DNA from 2 places in the Paenibacillus sp. Negev47 genome. Region 1 is predicted to be linked to the other one. Evidence: riboswitches for the same ligand, from Rfam matches in the RefSeq annotation. Region 1 holds a riboswitch; the other holds the start of a gene.
What was found. A riboswitch is a leader RNA that binds a small molecule or an ion and turns the genes downstream of it on or off. The one in region 1 is predicted to bind glycine.
Positions count from the first base shown of each region.

Region 2: another riboswitch for glycine. It lies ahead of gcvT (glycine cleavage system aminomethyltransferase GcvT); the one in region 1 lies ahead of sdaAB (L-serine ammonia-lyase, iron-sulfur-dependent subunit beta).

Region 1 covers NZ_CM177754.1:492,988-500,864, forward strand. Annotated here, with positions in the region: one part of gene AC4G47_RS02400 (IS3 family transposase) at 1-811, shown strand, start outside; gene AC4G47_RS02405 (hypothetical protein) at 873-1,598, opposite strand; partial or broken gene AC4G47_RS02410 (response regulator) at 2,122-2,253, shown strand; gene AC4G47_RS02415 (winged helix-turn-helix domain-containing protein) at 2,272-2,628, shown strand; gene AC4G47_RS02420 (HAMP domain-containing sensor histidine kinase) at 2,625-4,115, shown strand; gene AC4G47_RS02425 (LolA family protein) at 4,117-5,208, shown strand; glycine riboswitch at 5,368-5,492, shown strand; glycine riboswitch at 5,497-5,631, shown strand; gene sdaAB (L-serine ammonia-lyase, iron-sulfur-dependent subunit beta) at 5,744-6,433, shown strand; gene sdaAA (L-serine ammonia-lyase, iron-sulfur-dependent, subunit alpha) at 6,423-7,361, shown strand; gene AC4G47_RS02440 (YhgE/Pip domain-containing protein) at 7,619-7,877, shown strand, end outside.
Region 2 covers NZ_CM177754.1:1,390,619-1,398,495, reverse strand. Annotated here, with positions in the region: gene AC4G47_RS06485 (BglG family transcription antiterminator) at 1-828, opposite strand, end outside; gene AC4G47_RS06480 (PTS mannitol transporter subunit IIBC) at 867-2,321, opposite strand; gene gcvH (glycine cleavage system protein GcvH) at 2,740-3,132, opposite strand; glycine riboswitch at 3,476-3,598, shown strand; glycine riboswitch at 3,602-3,702, shown strand; gene gcvT (glycine cleavage system aminomethyltransferase GcvT) at 3,919-5,055, shown strand; gene gcvPA (aminomethyl-transferring glycine dehydrogenase subunit GcvPA) at 5,052-6,407, shown strand; gene gcvPB (aminomethyl-transferring glycine dehydrogenase subunit GcvPB) at 6,488-7,877, shown strand, end outside.

The DNA.
Region 1 (7,877 bases):
CGGATATTACCGATACTGGAGCACTTCAGCCATTCACAGCCGCACGAAGAAGGAACAGGTTGATGAGGAAATAGGTGTGTACATCCGTCAAGCCTTCCAGTTTAAGAAACGTAACAAGGGCGCTCGCTCCATAAAGATGACGCTGCAAGGACAATTTCAGATCATCTGGAATCTCAAGCGCATCCGAAGAATCATGAAAAAATACGATATTGTATGTCCTCATCGACGAACTAATCCCTACAAACGAATGATGAAGGCAACCCATGAACATCGAACCATGCCTAACCTGTTACAACGCAACTTCAAACAAGGCATCCCGGGCAAAGTACTTCTAACAGATATTACATACTTAAGTTACGGCCAAGGGAAACGCGCCTATCTGTCCACCATCAAGGATAGTTCAACCAATGAAATTTTGGCTTATCATGTGTCGGAGCGAATGACGATGGATCTGGCGACAAACACGTTGCTCCACTTACAGAAAAATCGCAAATTCAAGAAGAGTCATGATGCTTTCATTCATTCCGATCAAGGTACGCACTACACTCATCCGGATTTTCAGAAGAAAGTGAAACGGATGGGGCTTGGGCAATCCATGTCCAGACGAGGAAATTGTTGGGATAACGCACCACAGGAGTCGTTTTTTGGTCATTTTAAGGACGAAACTTCCTTAAAGAGCTATGCCACGTTAGACGAAGTCAAACGAGAAGTTAAATCCTATATGACCTACTATAATCACTATAGATACCAGTGGAACCTAAAAAGGATGACCCCTGTACAATACAGAGATCATCTTCTTGAAGCCGTATAGTTTTTTTTAGAAATGTCCTTTACATAGGGTACAGTTTACTGACGCCTGATCTCTTTTTTTATTAGTATATTTCAATGGTACTTGTTAGCAAAATACTAGCTTCGCCAGATGCATCCTCAATAGCATTATAATCGTAGGAGCCATCCTTAAATCCCCATACTTTCACATTGTGGTTAACATAGGTGTATAAGTTATCATCCAGAAAATCATAGTTTGAAAAACTTGCGATAGTTTCTTGGCCAACCCCACCAGATGTATCACTTCTCCGTGTTTGTTCCGAATCTACAGACCAGTGTGAATCTACAGGGGATGGATTAGCTGCCCAAGTTGCGGAACCGCCATCGCTATAAATGGCATAATCATTTTGCATATACCAGTAAAGAATTGCTTTTGAGTAGCATATCTCCCAGAGTACAGGGTCATAGGTTAATAATTTTACTTGTTTACTCCACATAGGTGCAAATGGTTTTATGGAATACTCTGGATCGTTCGAGAGGTCTGTTTCGGTGGTAGTAAAGGTATTCTTTTCTCTGTTAATCGTAATATCATATCGAGTAGGTTTATCATTAGCCTCTCCTGAACCACTAATTACTTTCCTAATCGTACCATCTGATAGTTCTTGAATAGATACATTTAGGTCGTCATTTCCGTCCACCGGTTTAAGTTTAACTGAGTTTACAACAGCTTTTGGTTCTTTTGCTGGTGCTTCATTTGCCGAAGCAACGCCGGCAAATAGGCTAGTAACCATTGATACAGAGAAAAGAATACTCAAAATTCGCCTCTTCATTTCCAATTCACTCCTTTATTTGTAATTATATTCAACAATAACGTTTTTATATAATTTAAGCTATAGGGATTCAGATCTATTTGGGGGATACCTCACATGGTCAAAATTCTGGAAGCCATGATTAATTAAGACGGGGAGTGGGAAATCTAATGTTCGGCTTTTAAAGCTATTTGGATCCCAGGAAAGCTCCTGCAGCTGATCGTTCTTGACTCTATACTCGGACGTTTAAATTATGGTCAATTGAAAAAAAGAAGCAGAAACCGAATATTGATGAAGCGATATCAGTGTTCATTATGCCAGGAAGACAATAAAATGAGTTTGGATCCCCAAGCCAGCTTTCCGAAGCTGGCTTTTAATGTTGTGTCCAATAGTCGATATTATCGGCTCGATGGGAGCAGCTTTGGATTCAACGATTTCCCAGCCTTGTAGTATTTTAATAGACTCGACCTGTCTTTTGTCGTCCCAAGAAATATAGAGCTGATCCTCCAGACGGGTTAGACACTTCTGGTTCACAGTATGCAAAAACATTAGGCTGATCAGCGATGTTCCGCTGCTCATGATGAGTGCTCGAATCGAGGAAGAGAGCAAAGTCAGGGGGCTTGGGTTGGGAGCTGACGATTATATTACGAAGCCCTTCAGTCTAACAGAACTTACAGCTCGCATTAAATCTCATCTGAATAGGTACCGAAGATATCAGGGCGTAGAGCCGGATTCGACAGATCGGCAATATAACGATGGGTTATCGATCGATTATCTGAATCAGCGCGCACAGCTTCATGGAGAACATGTGGCACTAACCAACAAGGAATGGGCTTTGCTCATACTGCTTGCCTCTCATCCGGGCCGGGTGTTTACCAAGGCGGAACTGTATGAACATGTCTGGGGTCAGCCAGAGGCGGGGAACTCGAGTACAGTCACAGTTCATGTGAAGAGCCTTCGGGCTAAGCTTGGTGACGAGCCCCATCATCCACGCTGGATTCAGACGGTGTGGGGCAGTGGCTACCGGTTTGTGGGGGAGCCTGAGGAATGAAGCTGAAGTACTGGTTAATGCTCGCCTTCCTCATTGTAATGCTGCTGCCTGTCGTCGCTGGGTGGGCGCTGTACTCCCTGTATAACTATTACAATGATCAGCGTGCTGTAACGGAATATGTAGAGTTGTCTGGACAAATGGCCCCTATTGAACTGGCTTTATCTGACCCGGGTCTGTACCGGTTGCAATCGCCTGATGCCTTCGCTGCACTCTCCGAATTGGAGAATGGTCGGGTGAACTTTGATCTATATTTACCAACAGGGATTCGGGTGTATACATCGGGGGGGAGTACATGGTCTGCTGAAGCTTACACCGTTGGGGGTGCGGAGCTGTATCGTAATTTGTACAACTTACAGATTCGTCATCGCACATTCTCACTGAAAAAACCCGTGTGGGAAAAAGGTGAGTTGGTTGGCATTTACGAAATCGTCATGCTGCGTGGAGATTGGCTGGAAGGCATATCCCTGCGGACAACCTGGGTCATGGGTCTCGCTGCTGCTTTCTTTATCCTGTTATACGGAACAGTGCTGCGGCTTCTATCCCGAAAGCTCTTTCGGCCGATGAAATATCTCATAGAACGAATGGATGCTTTTGCACGGGGAGAGGCTGCTCCGGATGTGGTACCTGTTCGTCATGATGAAATGGGCACATTGCTCCAACAGTTTGATGCAATGCAAGACAAGATCAGACATACTCAGGCCGATGTGGAAAGGGAGCAAAAAGAAAAAGAGCTCATGATTGCCTCGTTATCCCATGATCTGAAAACACCGTTGATGTCCATTAGTGCCTATACGGAAGTACTTAACGGTGATCGTCAACTGGAACGCCTTGAAAGGCAGGAATATCAGGATGTGCTGCTCGGGAATGTGGAGCGGATGAAACAGATGATTAGTGAACTTGAGATGTATACGGCACTGGGTTCCAGTGAATCGGAGATGTCCATGGTTGAGGTGGAAGGTGAGGAGTTTTTTGATATGCTGCTTGGGAGCTATGAGGGACTTGCTGAGCGTGGGCAGATTGACGTGAAGATGGATGTCCGCACAGATCAACTGTACCGAGTTCATCCCGAACAACTGATGCGCCTGACAGATAATCTGATAAATAATGCACTACGCCACACAAGGACGAACGGTGTAATGGGACTAGGGGTTATTGCTTCAGATTGGGAGCTTCCTGAATGGATTATTCCTTCGCTAGGAGCTGAATTGGATAACTACAGGGCGGGAGCAACATTGATCATAGTACAAAACGAAGGTCCTGCTATTCCTGAAGAACAGCTCATTCGTATCTTCGAACCCTATGTTCAACACCAGAATCAGGAGGAGAAGACGTATGCAGGTGGTTCGGGATTGGGGTTGAGTATAGCCAAACGGGTTGCAATAAAGCACGGGGGGGATATGCGCATGTGGTCATACGAAGGATGTGGAACGCTGGCAGCATGCCGATTGCCTGAACATGGAGAATGTAAACGCAGAGAGGATGGGTAAGATGATGAAAAAAGGATGGATGATGCTGGGTACTGCTTTGCTTGCAGGCGCCCTGCTTGGAGGTTGCGCGGAGAAGGATATGCTGGCTATGTCAGGAGACGATATGATCGAGAAGGTTGTCTCAGCAGAAACAGAACCTGCCTCATATTATGCGGAAGGTGTGATGAAGATATGGGCGGACGACAAGCTGAGTAACACCATGCAAATTAAGGAATGGGTAGATGGTGAAACTGGACGAAAGCGCACGGAAACATCCGAGAATGGCAATGTCAGTTACGCAGTTAATAACGGAAAGGAGATCATCCTTTATGAAAAAGAAACAGGAGCAGCATATTCCATGGATGCATCATCCGTGTCACAACAGCCTAATCAAACCCAGAAACAAATATTGGTTGATCAACTAGAGCGGTTACGTACTACGCATGATGTGAATATGATGGGACAGGAGAAACTTCATGGACAGGACGTCATTCATATTGAATTGACACCAAAAGAAGAAGGCGCGTTCTCCATATCTTCAGAGTATTGGGTAGACCCCAAAACGTGGATGATTGTCAAAGTAAACAGCGCGTATGGGGATGGAAAATCAGAAATGGTCTATGATCCGATTCAGTATGACCCTGAATTCACAAAGGATACTTTCGTAATTGACATCCCTAAGGAGGTCGATGTGAAGGACTTGAACGATATGATGCAGAATTCCGAAGTGACCCTAGAGGAAGCGGAAAAAGCGTTGGAACAGCCGTTCCTACAGGACATGAGTGGAGAATTCGAACGATCACGGATCGAAATGTCTACATTGGGCGGTGAGCTGAGCAGAGATGAAGTAACCTTGTATTATGTACGTGACGACAAGGTAGAAGTCAGCCTGACAGTATTCAAGATGCCGGAAGAAAATGTGGACGATACACTAATGCCGGATGAAGCCAAGATTAAGGTTCGTAACACCGAGGGTTCATATATGAAGAGCATTCGGAACATATCATGGAGTGAAAATGGCTTGCGGTACTCCGTCATGGGTGAAAACGAAGGATGGACGAAAGAGAAGCTTCAAGCTTGGATAAATGAATTGAAGCTGCCTAATCATTCCTAATGAGTGATAAAGATGATAATTATACGTCACTTTTGTTGACATATAATGTGTAGCATATTAATCTGTAAGTATATGTACCAGATATGATTCAGATATGATCCAATTGAACAGAAGACACACGTTCGATGTGAGTTGAACGAGAAAGTGAATATAAGCGGATGATAACGAGCGGGAGAGACCTGGGTTAGCCGAGCAAAAGGGCTAGTGTTCAGGCACCGAAGGAGCAAGCTGCTGCGCACCCGGCGCAGTGGTTAATCTCTCAGGTAAATGTACCATCGTTGGACGCAACTCTGGAGAGTGCGCGAACTGCGCCACCCAAGGGGTATATGATCAGTTAGCCCGGTGACCTTGCCTGTAATCGCAGGCATTCACCTTGTCCTTGGACACTGCTGGTCATGAAACTCTCAGGTATCGAGGACAGAGAGAGGGCCTGAGGCCTTCTTCTGTCCTTTTTTGATGTCATCATTCAGTAAAAAAAGAACATTGTGGAATGGGATCTGGATGGAAATGACGAATACAATTGGAGGGTTACAAGGTGCGATTTAAAGATGTGTTTTCAATTATTGGCCCGTCGATGACGGGGCCTTCAAGTTCACATACAGCTGGAGCAGCAAGGTTAGGGAGAATCGCTCGCCAGTGGCTCGGTTGTACGCCGGATCGGGCGCGACTGACGCTGTACGGTTCATTTGCAGATACGTATCAGGGTCACGGCACGGATCTGGCACTGATCGGCGGTCTTCTGGACTATGTCACAGACGATCCGCGTATCCCGGATGCAGAGCAATACGCAGAAGAAGCGGGCATGGAGGTTGAGTTTTATACAAGCGGCCTGCCTGCTCCGCATCCGAATACGGTCAAAATTGAGTTATGGCATGGAGAGCGTGCCTGCTCCTTGATCGGGGCTTCCATTGGTGGCGGCAGCGTATCGGTGCATGCGATGAATGATTTTCGTGTCCAGATCAGTGGTGAATTCCCTACACTCGTTCTGCGGCATGCTGACAAAGCAGGCGTACTTGCGTCAGTGACGTCTACGATCAGTTCATCGGGAGTTAACATCGGCTATATGCAGGTGGATCGGAAAGCTCGGGATGGTGAAGCGCTGACGGCAATGGAGATGGACGGCGTGCCTAATCCGGATATGTTGAAGCGTCTGCGTTCGCTCGACCATGTGCTGGACATTCGTGTCATTGATTTGAAGAGAGGAGTTGATTCGGATGCGGTTTAAACATTTGCACGAATTGAATACGATCTGTACAGCGGAATCCAAAACCATTGCTCAGCTGATGATTGAGGAGCAGGTCCAAGAAACGAATACGCCTGAAGCGAACGTTGTGCAGCAGATGTCGGACTATTATCAAGTGATGAAGGAAGCGGTACAGAAGGGATTAACGGAAGATACCACATCACGCAGCGGGTTAACGGGTGGAGACGGCAAGAAAATGGCCGAGTACATTCGCAAAGGTGAGACTTGCTCTGGTGATGCTTCTGCACTTGCGATGGCGTATGCCCTGTGTGTATCTGAAGTGAATGCTTCCATGGGCCGCATCGTGGCAACACCAACAGCTGGTTCCTGCGGCATTATTCCTGGTGTGTTTATCAGTTCACAGGAGCGGTTTGGCTGGACGGACGAACACTTGGTTAACGGGTTGTTCTGTGCTGGGGCAATCGGTTATGTTATTGCGAACAATTCATTTATCTCCGGTGCCGAGGGTGGCTGTCAGGCGGAAGTGGGTTCTGCGATTGGTATGGCTGCGGGTGCCATGGTTGAACTGCGTGGAGGTACACCGGAGCAGGTCGTTCATGCCGTTGGCTTGGCTTTAAAAAATACACTGGGCCTTATCTGCGATCCAGTCGCAGGCCTCGTCGAAATTCCGTGCATCGTCCGTAACGGACTGGGTGCCGTCACAGCATTGGCTGCGGCCGATATGGCATTGGCCGGTGTACGTAGTGCCATCCCGTCAGACGAAGTCATAGACGTCATGCTGGAAGTAGGCAGTGCGATGCCGAGCCGTCACCGGGAGACAGCCCAAGGCGGATTGGCTCAGACACCAACAGGCCGCAAAATGATGCAAAATCTGGCCAAACCGAAAGCAAAACGTGCCGAACAGGAGACGGAGTCCTCTACTGAAAATGATGCAGAACCTACGGCATAATGGATTGATATGAAATAAATCTAACTCTAACTTGTGGAGCCTTGAGCCTTGACTATTAAAGATGATGCAGGGCTCCCTACATGATACGAAAAGCCGATACAAATCTTCCTGGTGAAGATTTGTATCGGCTTTTTTGTCTTTTTCTAACGAAGAAAATAAAAACATTGACTCTTTATATATCGTATTGATATATTATTTATTGTCATATATCAATACGATATATAAAGAGCGAAAGAAAACTAAAGGAGATGGATAGAATGAAAGGGGTTTTCCAGACGAGTCTGCTGTTTTTGAAAAATGGAGCAACCATTGTAGGATTAATTACGGCTGTGCTATTTCAGGTTTTTTTTAACATCATCTGGCTTAGCGGATACGATCAGGTTAATGAGAGAATGACTGAACTGGCTGTCACCATCGTGAATGAAGACGGGGCTGCGGCTGTGCCGGTGGCCGAGTCTTTGGCAGGGGGGCTGGATTTCGAGATCAAACCATCCGAATCGATGCAAGAAGCGAGAC
Region 2 (7,877 bases), 900 kb from region 1:
TAGAACACTGCACAAGCGGGAAGCCAGATACGGTGGAACCTTTATCTCACCCTGCTCTGCAATGTCATCTCCCTTCTTCTCCCGAGGAGATATACGGCCAATGCCAAAGCCTTTACGAATACGTACGACCGCAACAGATAATTGAATCAGCAGCTTCATGTATTGCCGTTCCGGGATGTTCTCCAGCCATTCGATATCCGGCTGCCATAACGCATTTTCGACCGTTAGCACATCACCATGTCCAATCATATCCAGCAGTTTTTGGTTTACGATGGAGCCTCCTTGTTCTGGCTGTCTTCCGAACAGGTCGGACTCATCCAGAAATTCGAGGGCAAGTGCAGCTATGGCTGTGCGATGAAACGTCTCACTTCCGTTAATTTTGACACCATATCCACGCCTGCGAACCAGCTTCAGTCCAGCCTGAAGAATCCGTGACTCCAGATCGTCCAGATCAGTGGTTACCGTGGATACAGTCACCTTCAGATCCGAAGCAAGAGCAAGCAATTTCACAGGCTCCGACTCATCAAGCAGGATGCAAAGCATGAAGAGCTTACGCTCTTCTGGCGTAAACTCTACATATTCTTTACCCTCCAGTTGCTGTCGCAATGCAGTCAGATCATCCGAACCGGACTCAATTCGGATTCCGGTTCCTGATTTTTTTTCCAGTCTCATCCCCAAAGGTTCAAGCCATTGTTCAATCATTTGCAGCTCGCGGTGAACGGTTCGGGTACTGACTTTTACTTCAACGGCAATTTCGCCGGCAGTGACCTCATGTGGATGCTCCAGCAGAAACTCCACGATTTCACGTTGTCTTTTGGTAATACTCATATCTCAGCCTCCGGCTCAGGGAAAACGAATTCGTGCAATTACTTCAGACGTTCAACGAGCGCATCATATTCCGGGCTTTTTAGGAAGTTGTCGATGGATATATGTTCTGCATTCGGTGCCACAGAGCGGGCACGATCTGTTAATACTTGTTGTGTGATCACCACATCTGCATCCGGCGGGATATCACTGATGGCCGTATTGGTCACCGTAACGTCAATCCCCTCGGCCTTCATCTTCTTGCGTAGAATGGAAGCGCCCATGGCACTCGATCCCATACCTGCATCACAGGAGAAGACAATCTTCTTCACATCTGTTTTCACTGTAGAAAAAGCCATATCCGCAGCTCTGTCTGCTTCACGTTGGTTAGCCGTAATGCCAGCGTTTGGCACGGTTCCTTGACTCTTCATGTCTTTCATCCGACTGGATGCGGACTCCAGATCTTCGTCCTTTTGTTTACCCGTTTTCAGCAACAATGCTGCTACAAGGAAGGAAACAACCGCTGCTACAAGCACCCCAGCGAGCATTGGGAGGTATCCACCTCTTGGTGTTAAAAGGGAATAAGCGATAATACTACCCGGTGATGGTGCTGAGACAAGCCCTGCGCCTGTAAGCATGAATGTTAATGTACCTGCAACACCGCCTGCAATTGCGGCAAGAATCAGAATCGGTCTCATCAGAATGTAAGGGAAGTAGATCTCATGAATTCCCCCGAAGAAATGAATGATAACGGCACCTGGTGCAGAAGATTTGGCCATTCCGCGTCCGAAGAAGCAATAAGCAAGCAAGATACCAAGTCCCGGACCCGGGTTGGATTCAAGCATGTATAATACGGATTGCCCTAATTCTCTCGCTTGATCTGTTGCAATGGGTGTAAGAATACCGTGGTTGATTGCATTGTTCAGGAACAATACTTTACCCGGTTCGATAATCAGGTTGACCAGCGGCAGCAAACCCAGATTCATTAAGCCTTGCACTCCGGCAGACAATACTTTGCTAATCGCTTCTACAGCAGGCCCGATGCCCAGTAGCGCAAATATGCCCAAGATTCCGCCAATAATACCGGCTGAAAAGTTGTTAACCAGCATTTCAAATCCGGCTCTAATTTTACCTTCGATCGATTTATCGAATTTTTTGATGATCCATGCTGCCAGAGGTCCAGCGATCATGGCCCCGAGGAACATCGGAATATCGCTACCCACGATGACCCCAATGGTCATAATGGCACCCACGACACCACCACGCTGACCATGCATCATCGTACCCCCGGTATAACCGATTAACAGTGGCAGCAAATATTTGATCATCGGATCGACTAGCTGTGCAAGCGTCTCGTTAGGGAACCAGCCTGTTGGAATGAACAGAGCCGTAATTAATCCCCAGGCGATGAACGCTCCCATATTTGGCATGACCATACCACTCAGGAATCGGCCAAAACGCTGAACACCAACCCGTAGCCCACCTTTGGAATTGGACGATTGGTCCAAATTACTCATTGTATTATCCTCCTTGGATCAAGTGATTATGATTATGAAAGGGGTATCATTTCTCCCCTGCTGTAATCCTAAGCGAGAATGCTCTCCTGTTCAATGAAATGAAAGCGTACTTTCGTCATGAACAATGATGACAACATTAGGTTATGTAATCGTTTTTATCTATGCATAATGGCTGAACTCATTGGTACATAAGGCTTTTCTTGCCTATGACTTTTATCATTTCCAAAATCATTTTCTACCCTATAGCTTGATCTAATCAGACAATTTGCATCCACAATCTGCTTAAATCAGTATTCACAACGTTCCTTGGAAAACACAAAAAAACCTGTGCAAGCATCAAGCTCACACAGGTCGCAATAACATGAAGCACATCTCATTTTTGTAATAACATATGTTAATAAGTACAAGTTCATTGATTCTATTCTTCGGTATGTTTGCGATACGCATCTGCATTCATCAATGTGGACAACGCTGCAGACAGATCTCCCTCAACACGAATCTCGATCATCCAGCCTTCCTCGTAAGGAGAGCTGTTTACCAGTTCAGGTGAGTCCTGCAACGAATCATTCACCGCAATGATTGAACCAGTGACTGGAGAAAACAAGTCCGACACCGTTTTGACCGATTCGATCGTTCCAATGCTGTCTTCTGCTTTTACATTGGATTCAAGGTCAGGCAATTCCACAAACACAATGTCACCCAGCTGATGCTGCGCGAACTCGGTAATGCCAATACGTACAGTATCCTCCCCTACGGTTTGCACCCATTCGTGCTCTTCACTGTACAGGAAATCACTTTTCAATTCGCTCATCGATATCCGCCTCGCTTTTCATTAATGAGTGCATGCGATCTTTGACCTTAACCTTTTTCCCAGAACATAGCGTATGATATTTATGAATCAAATGTCAAGATACCTTACAATTTATTTGCTGATCCCCTCCTCAAACCGTAACCTGAATACACTCTTTCTACATATACTGGTGAATATTAGAATAGTAAGCGTAGTCTTTTTAAATACACGAACAATTATATTAAAACTATACTAAATATTCGGTTTTTAATCACTTTCTATGATATCGTTCTTGACATCGATAGTGGATTCACGTTTTAATGAGAGGAGTAAACGTGTTTATTGGACTATGTTATACCCGCGGATGAATGTAAAGGGAGAGATTACCCGCGACACCCGACTCGGGATGTACATGAGGTAACGCCGAAGGAGTAAACCACCGATAAGCGGAGGTGAATCTCTCAGGCAAAAGGACTTTTACGGGACGCAACTCTGGAGAGCATCTATTCGCCCTGTGCGGGCGTTATGATCACCCAAGGGGAAACCTGCTGTACGACGCGGCGGGGTAACTCTCAGGTACAAGGGACAGAGCCTTAGAATACAGCGTGCTACTTGGCATGCCGGTTCTTTGGCCTGTCCTTTTCCTTTTTCCCAAAAAACGAAAAACAGGATTCAGATCGGCGCTGTCATAGCTGCCTTATCATACTTACCCACTAAAGGTCTCTAGATGAAAATTTAAAAATACCCTGGTTCATTGATCCACGATTGCATATTCGGCCGGCTGACGGCCCATGACGAGGTGATTTGATGTCCGATTTGCTTAGAACACCACTCTTCCCACTATATCAGCAATATGAAGGCGTACGGTGCATTGATTTTGGAGGCTGGGAGCTTCCGGTACAATTTAGCGGAATCCAGAAAGAACATGAAGCGGTACGCGAGCGCGCTGGACTGTTCGATGTATCCCATATGGGCGAATTCACAGTACAGGGTGAGCAGGCTGAAGCATTTTTGCAACAAATGATGACCAATGATGTGACCACGCTGGTTCCCGGTCAAGCCCAGTATACCCTGATGTGTTATCCGAATGGCGGTGTGGTGGATGATCTGCTCGTGTATAAGCTGGAAGATCAGCAGTATATGCTCGTGGTTAACGCCTCCAACATCGACAAGGATTGGGCATGGCTGCAAGAGCACTTGATCCCTGGTGTAAGCATGACCAACGATTCGGAGCAGACGGCGCTGCTCGCCCTGCAAGGTCCACTGGCTGTAGATATTATCGGAAAAGTTACAGATACGGATGTATCCACCATTGAACCATTTCGTTTTGTGCAGAATGCCGAAGTCTGTGGAGTAAAATTGCTGTTATCCCGTACTGGTTATACCGGTGAAGATGGATTTGAACTATATATATCTGCGGATCAAGCCTCTGCGGTCTGGAATGGATTAATGCAAGCTGGAGAAGGTCACGGACTTGTACCAGCAGGCCTCGGTGCCCGGGATACGCTGCGCTTTGAAGCAAGGCTCCCTCTGTATGGACAGGAATTGTCGGCAACCATCTCTCCACTCGAAGCTGGCGTAGGTATGTTTGTGAAGCTGAATGCTGGACCCTTTATCGGACACGAAGCCTTGTTACAACAAAAAAATGATGGTCCCGCCCGCAAACTGGTCGGCATCGAAGTGCTGGAGCGTGGCATCCCCCGCCCCCACTATCCGATTTACGCCGAAGGCGTACAGATTGGTGAAGTGACGACAGGCACGCAATCACCAACATTGAAACGTAATCTGGGGCTTGCCCTCATCGACAGCAAATACGCTGCGCTCGGAACCCCGCTTGAGATTGAGATCCGCGGCAAGAAGCTGAAAGCCGTGGTCGTGAAGACCCCTTTTCATAAACGGATACGTACGTCAAAGACACCTACCCAAGGAGTTGATCAAGTATGAGCAAGCACCGTTATATTCCCATGACCGAGCAGGATCAGAGCGCCATGCTCGCAACCATTGGTGTGGATACGCTGGATGATCTGTTTCAGGACATTCCACAGGAGATTCGTTATCAGGGCGAGCTGCCCGTATCCTCCAAACTTGATGAATATGCGCTTACACGTCACATGTCCAAACAGGCTGGCGGCAACGCCAATTTCGAAACTCATGCCAGCTTCCTCGGCGCAGGCATATATGATCATCATGTTCCTTCCGTCATCAATCATGTCATATCCCGTTCCGAGTTCTACACTGCCTACACACCTTATCAGCCTGAGATCAGCCAAGGTGAACTACAGGCCATTTTCGAATTCCAGTCCTACATCTGTGAATTAACCGGTATGGCTGTAGCCAATGCCAGCATGTATGACGGTGCAACGGCCTTTGCGGAAGCAGGTAATCTGGCCGCAGCGGCAACTCGTCGCAAACAGCTCATCGTATCCCGTACCGTTCATCCGGAAGCCCGTCAGGTATTGCAGGCTTATGCGCACGGACTGAGTCTAGAGATTGTTGAGATTGGCTATAAGGATGGCGTCACTGACTGGGATGCCCTGCAAGCCGCCATATCGGACGATACCGCTGCTGTCCTGATCCAGAGCCCGAACTTCTTCGGTGCCGTGGAAAATGTAAAACAAGCCGCTGACCTCGTGCATGCGCACAAGGGTCTGCTCGTCGTAAGTGCTAACCCGCTATCGCTAGGTCTGCTGGAAGCTCCAGGCAAGCTGGGTGCCGACATCGTAGTAGGCGATGCGCAGCCCCTCGGGATCGCCGCTTCACTCGGCGGCCCGACATGCGGATATTTCGCCGTATCCCAGCCTCATATGCGCCGAATTCCTGGCCGAATTGTAGGCCAGACCACGGATCGCAACGGCAAGCGCGGTTTTGTACTGACACTGCAAGCACGTGAACAGCATATCCGCCGCGAAAAGGCGACATCCAACATCTGTTCCAACCAGGCTTTACTTGCACTCAGCGCATCTGTCTATATGTCCATCATGGGGAAACAAGGAATGATCGATGTAGCCGATCTGAATCTGCAAAAGAGTCATTACACCCTGAATACATTAACTGCGGTTCCTGGAGTTAGCCTGACGTTTAATGCACCAACATTCAATGAGTTTGTGATTAAGCTTCCTGAAGGAACAGACGTGGATACACTTCAGTTGAAACTGCTGGATGCGGGCTTCATTGGTGGCTACGAACTCGGACGTGATTATCCGGAGCTTGCCGGACATATGCTGATTGCTGTTACCGAACGACGCAGTAAGGAAGAGATTGACGAATTCGCACGAGCATTGGAGGGATCGCTGTGACTCAGGAAACGACGACAACGACAACACCGGCACAAGGACAATCGGAAACGGGTACCTCTGTCTCCACTTCGGCTCAATCTGTGACAGAAAAATTCAACGCACAGACCTTATCCCCTGCACCGGAGCAAGCATTGATCTTTGAACTCAGCAGCCCTGGACGTGTAGCTTATTCCCTGCCAGAATGTGACGTTCCTCGTCAGGCTGCCGATACGTTGATTCCCCGGGAAATGCTCCGTTCAGAAGCAGCGGCACTGCCAGAAGTGTTCGAGGTAGATGTTATTCGACACTATACCGCTCTGTCCCGCCGCAACTTCGGCGTAGATAACGGCTTCTATCCACTGGGCTCTTGTACGATGAAATACAATCCAAAGATTAATGAGGATGTTGCACGTTATAATGGTTTCGCCAAAATTCATCCGTACCAGCATGAATCCAGCATTCAAGGTGCACTTGAACTGTTATATACGTTGCAAAACGACCTAGCAGGTCTGACAGGTATGGATGCGGTGACCCTGCAACCCGCCGCGGGTGCCCATGGAGAATGGACGGGACTTATGATGATTCGTGCCTACCATGAAGGTCGTGGCGAACAACGTACCAAAGTCATCGTGCCCGATTCTTCTCATGGTACCAACCCGGCAAGCGCAACCGTAGCAGGATTTGAGACTGTGACGATTCCATCCCGGGCAGACGGACTGGTTGATTTGGACGCACTCCGTGCAGCCGTCGGTTCGGATACAGCAGCATTGATGCTGACCAACCCGAATACACTTGGTTTGTTCGAGAAAGACATACAGGAGATTGCATCCATCGTACACCAGGCTGGTGGCTTGCTGTACTACGATGGGGCGAACTCCAATGCTATTATGGGCATTACCCGTCCAGGTGATATGGGCTTTGACGTGGTGCATCTGAACTTGCACAAAACGATGAGTACGCCTCATGGCGGTGGTGGACCTGGCGCCGGACCAGTCGGCGTGAAGAGCCGTCTGATTCCATTCCTGCCTAAGCCGATGGTAATCAAGAATGCTGATGGTAGGTTTGTATTCGATCGTGAAGGCGATCAATCCATTGGCCGGGTGAAAGCCTACTACGGTAACTTCGGTATATTGGTTCGTGCCTATGCCTACATTCGCACCTATGGACCAGAAGGCTTACGCCGTGTCTCTGAATGTGCGGTACTGAATGCCAACTATATGATGGCCCGTCTCGCCCCTTACTACGAGATTCCATATCCAGGCGTATGTAAACATGAATTCGTCATGTCTGGACGGGGACTGAAGCAGTATGGTGTGCGTACACTGGATGTTGCCAAACGATTGCTTGATTTTGGATACCATCCACCAACCGTGTACTTCCCGCTTAACGTCGAAGAATGCATTATGATCGAGCCGACAGAAACCGAAAGTAAAGAAACGTTGGATGGATTCATTGATACGATGATACGGATTGCCAGAGAAGCAGAAGAGA